2 regions of the Arthrobacter sp. NicSoilB4 genome follow, and region 1 is predicted to be linked to the other one. Evidence: predicted binding sites of a transcription regulator. Region 1 holds the regulator's gene; the other holds the start of a gene.
The links. Region 1 encodes HrcA, which represses chaperone genes, less so after heat shock. Its sites were predicted from a motif close to TTNGCACTCGNNNNNNNCGAGTGCNAA; they were not measured.
Positions count from the first base shown of each region.

Region 2: LDO13_RS13305 (FmdB family zinc ribbon protein) is a predicted target of HrcA. The motif match lies at 2,358-2,384, and genes of this name have one in related genera.

Region 1 covers NZ_AP024653.1:2,169,610-2,173,781, reverse strand. The annotation lists gene hemW (radical SAM family heme chaperone HemW) at 1-126, shown strand, start outside; gene LDO13_RS09790 (DUF4870 domain-containing protein) at 246-665, opposite strand; gene LDO13_RS09785 (DUF3097 domain-containing protein) at 809-1,657, opposite strand; gene hrcA (heat-inducible transcriptional repressor HrcA) at 1,889-2,902, shown strand; gene dnaJ (molecular chaperone DnaJ) at 3,003-4,130, shown strand; gene LDO13_RS09770 (16S rRNA (uracil(1498)-N(3))-methyltransferase) at 4,133-4,172, shown strand, end outside.
Region 2 covers NZ_AP024653.1:2,936,528-2,940,699, reverse strand. The annotation lists gene LDO13_RS13315 (AAA family ATPase) at 1-993, shown strand, start outside; gene LDO13_RS13310 (RcpC/CpaB family pilus assembly protein) at 1,078-1,908, opposite strand; gene LDO13_RS13305 (FmdB family zinc ribbon protein) at 2,027-2,272, opposite strand; gene LDO13_RS13300 (5-formyltetrahydrofolate cyclo-ligase) at 2,410-3,045, opposite strand; gene galU (UTP--glucose-1-phosphate uridylyltransferase GalU) at 3,143-4,060, shown strand; gene LDO13_RS13290 (GNAT family protein) at 4,066-4,172, shown strand, end outside.

The DNA of each region.
Region 1 (4,172 bases):
GCCGTCGCCGGGCTTATCGCCGACAGCCTGATTGATCCCGTGGCGGCGTTCCACGGCAGCCTCGTGCTGACCCTCAAGGGCCGGCTGCTCGCAGACGCCGTCGTCCGCAGGATTTTGCCGGACTAGGGTCCGCAAGATCCTGCCCGACCAAGCTGAAAAAGCCGGCCGCCGCCCTGAGGGCAGCGGCCGGCTTTCCTGCTTCGGTCCGGGATTTCGGGACCGTCTGCCTGGGACCGGCTGGAGGGCTACTTGATCCAGCGGAGGTTGAACTCGTAGCGGTGCGGCTGGCCGCGGTTGACGTGGATGCCGGCCGCGACCGAGAAGCAGGTGACGGCGATCCAGATGACCGTGGCGAGGACAGCGAAGATGTTGCCCACCACCGGCACGAAGACCAGCAGGTTGCACAGCACGGCCGCGATCGTGGGCGGCAGCGTGAAGTTCAGGGCTTCCTTGGACTCTTGCGCCGTGAACGGGCCGCGGTCCTTGAAGATCAGGTAGATCAGCAGCGAGGGAACGCAGCCGAGGATGCCGCCGAAGTGAGCCAGCGTGGCCCACTGCCGGTCCTCGCTTGCCGTCAGGGGCAGTGCATTTGCGGGAACGCCATGGTACGGGGGCTGGCCATGGCCGGCCTGGTTGCCGGTGTGTTCGCGTGCGTCATCTGCCACGGTGTCGTCCTTCGGATTGCGGTGGTGCGTTGGTGCCTGGGGGTGCCAGGGCCGCGCCGGGAGCGCAGCCGCCGTTCCAAGAATACTTGGTTCGGCGCGGAATGGAGGATCGGCCCGCTGGCGGCGGCGCCAGGGCAGGCTCCTCAGGGAACGGTGAGGAAGTCGATGACCTCTTCCACCCGGCCCAGCAGGGAGGGTTCCAGGTCGGCGTAGCTGCGGACCGCGCCGAGGAGTTTCTGCCAGCCCAGGCCGATGTCCTCCTTGGTGCTGTGCGGCCAGCCGAAAGCCATCAGGATGCCCGTCTTCCAGTCCACGCCGCGGGGAATCACCGGCCACTTCTCGATCCCCAGCACGGCGGGCCGGATCGCCTGCCAGACATCCACATAGGGGTGCCCGACGATCAGCACGTTGCCGGCCGCGCCGGGGGATGCCATAACGGCGTCCGCGATCCGGGATTCCTTGGAATCGGGAACCAGATGGTCCACCAGGACGCCGAGCCGGCGCCCGGGGCCGGGCCGGAAAGCGGCCACGGCTCCGGCGAGGTCGTCGATGCCGTGCAGCGGCTCGACGACGATGCCCTCCACCCGGAGATCGTCGCCCCAGACCTTCTCGACGAGTTCGGCGTCGTGCTTGCCTTCCACCCAGATCCGGCTCGCCTTGGCGACCTGGGCACGCTGGCCCGCCACACGGACGGAGCCGGAGGCTGTTCTGCTGCCGGCGGCAGCCGCGGCGCCCCGGGGGGCCGGCGGCATCAGCCGGATCGGCTGTCCGTCCAGCAGGAAGCCGAAGCCGAGCCGGAAGGACCGGGACTTGCCGCGGCGGTCCTCCAGGGCGACGACGTGCATCCCGCCGGACTTCTCCACCCGGGTCACGGCGCCCACCCAGCCCGACTGCACATCTTCGAGGACCATTCCGCGCTCCACCGGCACTTCCGGCAGTTGCGTCTTGGCGGGGGCGGACAGGTCCTGCGGGCCCCAGTTCTGGTACGACATCGGTTCCACACTGCTTTGCGATTGGATTGCTACGGCGGGCTGTGCCCGAAAACACCTGCCCCGGGAAGAACGCCCGGAGCGAATCCAATGCTAACAACGCGGCGACTCATATTAGACTGGTTAGCACTTAGGCATGTCGAGTGCTAACCGACAGGCCGTGTGCCAGCAGAGCGTGCGGTGCGGTCGGCGAACGGCGGCACCGGATGCGGGACAGTCGAATGGAGGTGGAGCGTGAGCGAACCACGCAAACTCGAAGTGCTGCGCGCCATCGTGGAGGACTACGTCCATTCACGGGAACCCGTCGGCTCCAAAGCCCTCGTGGAGCGGCACCATCTGGGCGTCTCCAGCGCCACGATCCGCAATGACATGGCGGCCCTGGAGGATGAGGGCCTCATCACGGCCCCGCACACGAGTGCCGGACGCATCCCCACCGACAAGGGCTACCGGCTCTTCGTGGACCAGATTTCGGCGGTCAAGCCGCTCTCACCGGCAGAACGCCGCGCCATCCAGGCCCTGCTGGAAGGCTCCGACGACCTCGACGACGTCCTGGACCGAACCGTCCGGCTGCTCGCGCACCTGACCAACCAGGTCGCCGTCGTGCAGTATCCGCATCTCAGCCGGGCCAAGGTAAGGCACATCGAATTCGTCCTGTTGGCGCCCCGCAAGGTGCTTATCGTGCTGATCGCCGACACCGGCAAAGTGGAACAGCGGGTCATTGACGTGGGGCAGGACTTCGGCGACGAGGCCCTGGCCGAACTCCGCACGCGCTTCCTCAGCGGCCTGTCCGGGACGCCGCTGAACTTGTTGCCGCAGTCGTTGCAGTCCGTGGTCGGCAGTTGCCCGCCCGCGCGGCGCGGCGCGGCGCAGGCGCTGGCCCGCGGCCTCGAGGCGCTGGCCACGAGCAGCCGCGAAGAGCGTATGGTCATGGCCGGAACCGCCAACCTCGCCCGCTCCAACGTGGACTTCCCGCTGAGCATCGGACCGGTGCTGGAAGCCCTCGAGGAACAAGTGGTTATGCTCCGCCTGCTGAGTGACATGGCGGCGGACCCGCGGGGGGTGACGGTCAGCATCGGCCGGGAGAACCCGTATGTCGGACTCGCCGAGGCCTCGGTGGTGGCCACCGGCTACGGTCCGGACGCCACGGCGAAGGTCGGCGTGCTGGGGCCAACCCGGATGGACTATCCCACCACCATGGCCGCCGTCCGAGCGGTGGCCCGCTATCTTTCAAGGATTCTCGGCCCCTGACGGACGGCACACCACGCCCGTCCCGACGTTCCGACACCAGGCTTCTTGCCCCTAACAGGCAGTGCCCCACCGGCAGTACAAAAAGGAAGAGATACAAACTTTGAGCAGCCATTACGACGTTCTTGGAGTCTCCCGCGAAGCTACGGGCGAAGAAATCAAGAAGGCCTACCGCAAGCTGGCGCGGACCCTGCACCCGGACGTGAACCCCGGGGATGACGCCTCGGACCGGTTCAAGGCCGTCACCCACGCCTACGAGGTGCTGTCCGATCCGCAGAAGCGCAGGGTCTACGACACCACCGGCAATGAGAACGGCACCGACAACGGTTTCGGCGGCGGCAGCTACTCCGGCCAGGGCTTCGCGTTCCAGGACATTTTCGAAACCTTCTTCGGCGCCGGCGGCCAGGCCGGACCGGCCTCACGCGTCCGCCGCGGCCAGGACGCGCTGATCAGCGTCCGGATCGACCTCCGCGACGCCGTGTTCGGCGTCAACAAGAAACTCGAAGTCGACACGGCTGTCACCTGCCCCACCTGTGAGGGCTCGTGCTGCCGTGAAGGCAGCCACCCGGAACGCTGCGACATCTGCGGCGGCAGCGGCCAGGTCCAGCGCGCCGTCCGTTCCATCCTCGGCCAGGTCATGACCACCGCGCCCTGTGGTTCCTGCGAGGGCTTCGGCACGGTCATCAAGGACCCCTGCAACGAATGTGCAGGCCAGGGCCGGATCCGCAGCCGGCGCTCCCTGACGGTGAAGGTTCCCGCCGGAGTTGCCACCGGCACCCGCATCCAGCTCTCCGGCCAGGGCGAGGCCGGCCCCGCCGGCGGCCCCGCCGGCGATCTGTACGTGGAGATCCGGGTCAACAACGACGCCACCTACGTGCGCGACGGCGACGACCTGCACGCCAGCCTCAACATCCCCATGACGGCGGCAGCGCTGGGCACTGAACTCACCCTCGACACCTTCGACGGCCAGCAGGAGATTGACGTCAAGGCAGGCACCCAGTCCGGTGAGGTCATCACGCTGCGCGGACTCGGCGTCACCCACCTTCGCGGCTACGGCCGCGGTGACCTCAAGGTCCACCTCCAGGTGGACACCCCCGCCAAGCTCGACGCCGCCCAGGAGGACCTGCTCCGCCAGCTCGCGAAGCTGCGCGGCGAGCAGTTCACCGAAGGAAAGCTCGCCGCGAGCGGCGGGGTTTTCGCGAAGCTCCGGGACCGGCTCGGTAACCTGTAGCGGTGAGCAACCCGGTCTTTTTCACTGCCCCCGGCACCCTCG
Region 2 (4,172 bases), 770 kb from region 1:
CCGCACGGGCGTGCACTCCACAGCCTCGGCCCGCTGTCCGCGGACGGTGGTCGGGCCAGGTTCGCCCTCGCCATGACACGGGCGCGCCGCTCCCTGCACGTGCTGAGCTGCTTCCGACCCGAGGACCTCGACGTGACCCGGCTGAGCCACGGAGCAGTGGACTTCTACGAGCTCCTGGACCGGGAAATCGCGGGCAATTCGGATCTTGGCAGCCCGGCGTCGCGCGCCGCCGCCAGCGAACAGGCCTTGGGGGCAGATCCCCTCGTGGCTGACCTCGGCGACAGGCTCCGTGCCCGGGGTGCCCGTGTGTGGCACCAGTACGACGGCGCACTGAACATGGTGGCCGCAGCCGACCCGCTGAGCACTCTCGGGCAGGACGACGCCGAAATTCCCCGGCCCGTCGCGATTGAGTCCGACGGCACCGAGCAGTACCGCCGGCTGACCGTCCGCGAACGCAGCAGGCTGCGCCCACAGCTGCTGGAGCGACTCGGCTGGCGTTACATGCCACTATGGACCATAGAAGTCTTTACCGATCCTTCGGCCTGCGCCGACCGCATCGGAGGATACCTGGGCCTGGAGAAACCGGTCGTAACGCACCGGAAGCAGGCCTCGCCGGGATTCTTTGACGACGACGTCGAGAACCTGGCCGTCAACGAAGCTCGGGCCGCGGAGGAGCGGTCCTCCTTCGGATTGCCGGATGGCGCGCAACAGTACAGAACAGACAAGGGCAGCAAGGAGGCCGGAGGCATGACTGCAGACGGCGATACCCGAAACAGCAGTGATTCGCGGAGCGACGGCGAGATCGAAAACAACGAGGAATTCCAGGACCGCGGCCGGGGCAACGCTTCGCAGCCGGCAACTCCGGCGGCGATGCCCGCCGGAGTGCTGCCGAACAAAGCAGCCGAAGACGATCCACGGCGCTGGGGCGACGAGTCCGGCGGCTACGACCACGACTCCTGGCTCCAGGAACAGAAGCCTCCGCACTGGGGCTAAGGACGGACCGGGACTGAACCTTCGGTGGCGGACCCTGCGGGGCTCCGGAAAGGCTGTGGCTGCCCGTGCGGCTCTTCCAAACGCCTAGCCCGGCACGGCCACCACAAGGACGAAGAACAGCTTCCCCTGCGTCGAGGCGCCGGCGAGACGGCGTGCCTGATCCGCATCGGCAGCCACGACCATGAGGCCCTCAGTATCCCCGGCGGCCAGCCATTGGCCCGCCTCACCGCCGTGCTCGGAGGTCCACAGCACCGGCACCGCCGCAGCCAGCACCTGGGACGCCGCCGTTTGGTCAAAGCTGTCGCCGGTTGTCATGACCACATTGACGAGCTGCCCGGGGGAGAGCAGCTGGATTGATGCCGGATCGGCCATCCGGAGTGGCACTGCGGCGGTTCCCGGAGGACTTCCCGCCAGCAGGCCGGGCCCAAGGACCTGGGAATCGGACAGCAGCTGGCCCTTGCGGAGCGCCACGGCAAGCTGCATGCCGTGCGGGGACTCGCTGCTGCCGTAGCTGCCTGCCGGCACGAGGTCGCGCGGGACGCTCAGCAGCGTCAGATCTTCCGGACCGAGCGTCTTCCCGGCCGGCAAGTCCGTTGCCGCGGCGAAGGCGGAGACCGCGAAGGGCGGGGCCGGTGTGAGCTGTTGCACCGTGATGCCGGCCGCGACGCACAGCAACAGCGCCACAGCCAGCCGCCGGTTGCGCTCGAGCCAGCGGAGCGTACGGCGGGTGGGCCGGGCGGCCGGTCTCCGGCCCGGCCGCGGACGCCCGGATTTCGGTTCGCTGGTGCCGCGCCCAAAGGAAGGGACGCCGATCCTGAGAACCGAGGAGGGGCGCAACGCACCGCGAAGCAATACGCGAGGGAGTTCCGCCCGGAAGTTGCCGACGGCCGGGTCGGAACGCGCAAGGGTGGCCATGAATGCGACCCTACGCGTCGGCGGAAATGCCGGACAGGTGCGGTTTGGGCTATGTGGAGAAAGGGCCTGGCCAAAGAACCGTGGCCGGGCCGCGACCCGCGATTCTTGCGGGCAGTTCCTAGCTTGCGGAAGCCGCGGCAGGCGCCGGAGTTGCCGCCGGGGCAGGGGAACCCGTGCTGCCCTTGGCGTCGCGTGAATCGGTCCGGTAGAAGCCGGAACCCTTGAAGACGACGCCAACGCTGTTGAACTTCTTGCGGAGCGTGCCCTGGCACTCGGGGCAGGACGTCAGGGAGCTGTCGGTGAACGACTGCACGATCTCGAAGGCGTGGCTGCAGTCCTTGCAGGCGTATGCATACGTGGGCACTGGAAATCCTCCTCAGGGACAAACGAGCAGGTCCCGTGCTTGCTGGTCTGGATCATTGCCGGGATGTCACCGGCGGATCCGTCACTTAGCAGTCTCAGGGCCTGAGTGCCAATTCTATCACCCCGGCCGGGCGCCCCTTAAGAGCTCTGCAGCAGGAGCAGTCCGCCCGGGGTCAGCGCCGCCGCCACCTTCCGGTCGAAGGACTCTGCCGGGATGCTGCCGGCCGGCAGCACCTCGCTGTCGAAGACGACGGCGGCCGTCGGCAGGGGCGGCAGGCCGCCGTCGGACGTCTCGGCCCGGGGCGGCAGGAGGGCAGCCAGCGCCGCGAGGAACTTGTCGTAATAGCCGCCGCCCTGACCGATCCGGTTTCCGGAGAAGTCGACGGCGGTGGCAGGCAGGAAGATGCCGTGGGCGTGCAGCATGACGGCGGTGCCGTGGCGTTCCCCTGCAGGCTCCTGGATCGGCGCGTAGCGGCTCCGGACGGATTCGGAGGCCGGAGTCCAGTACACCCAGCTCAGCCCAAGGTCCGGCTCGCAGACCGGAAGCAGGACCCTGTGCCCTGCCTCATGCAACGCCGTCAGCAGGGGAAGGGTCGGCGGCTCGGAACCCACGCCCAGATAGGCGGCGAAGGTGCCCGGGTGGCCGCCGGTCAGGCGGGATGCCCACGCAAGGCCGTGCCGGGCAATGCCCGCCCCGGCGCCCGACAGGGCGGCGGGCGTCAATGCGCCGCGCCCGGCACGGTGGCCGGCCCGGATGTCTTCCTTCGACGCCATGGTGACTCGTCCCTCCGCGTGCTGCAGCCGTGAAGCAGAGGTACTCCGGCGGCTCGAATGATTACCTAATGTTTGGTCCCTCCGTTAGATTAGTCGAGTGACTACACTCAACGCTCCCGTCCGCAAGGCCGTCATTCCCGCAGCCGGCCTCGGCACCAGATTCCTTCCGGCCACCAAGGCCATGCCGAAGGAAATGCTGCCCGTCGTGGACAAGCCGGCCATCCAATACGTCGTCGAGGAAGCCGTCAACGTCGGCCTGAACGACATCCTGATGATCACCGGACGCAACAAGCGCGCGCTGGAGGACCACTTCGACCGCGTCCCCGCGCTGGAAGCCACCCTTGAAGGCAAGGGGGACACCGCCAAGCTTGAGTCCATCCAGGCTGCCAGCAACCTCGGCGACATCCATTACGTGCGCCAGGGCGATCCGATGGGCCTGGGCCATGCCGTCCTCCGTGCAAAGCAGCACGTAGGTTACGAGCCCTTCGCTGTCCTGTTGGGCGATGACCTGATCGACGCCCGCGACGAACTGCTCAGCACCATGATCGAAGTCCAGGCCAAGACCGGCGGCTCGGTTGTCGCGCTGATCGAGGTGGACCCTTCCCAGATCAGCGCCTACGGCTGCGCCGACGTCCAGGCGATAGCGGGTGAGGACTATGTCCGCATCAACCAGCTCGTTGAGAAGCCCGACATCGACGACGCCCCGTCCAACCTCGCCGTGATCGGCCGCTACGTCCTCCACCCGGCAGTATTCGAGGTGCTGGAACGCACCGAGCCCGGCCGTGGCGGCGAAATCCAGCTGACGGACGCGCTCCAGGAACTCGCGGCAGGAGACGGCGAAGGCTACGGCGTCTACGGCGTCGTCTTCCGCGGCCGCCGCTACGACACCGGTGACAAGCTCAGCTACCTCAAGGCCTGCGTGCAGCTTGCCTGCGACAGCGAAGACCTCGGCCCCGGCCTGCGGGAATGGCTGCCCGAATTCGCCGCCAGCCTCGCGCCCAGCCTGACCAAATAACTCCAATGGGGGGCAGCTTCAACTGGCCGGCAACGCTTGAGTGCGGCGACCTCGTGTTGCGCCCCATCCGGTACCGGGACCGCAAGGAATGGACCCAGGTCCGCGCCCGCAA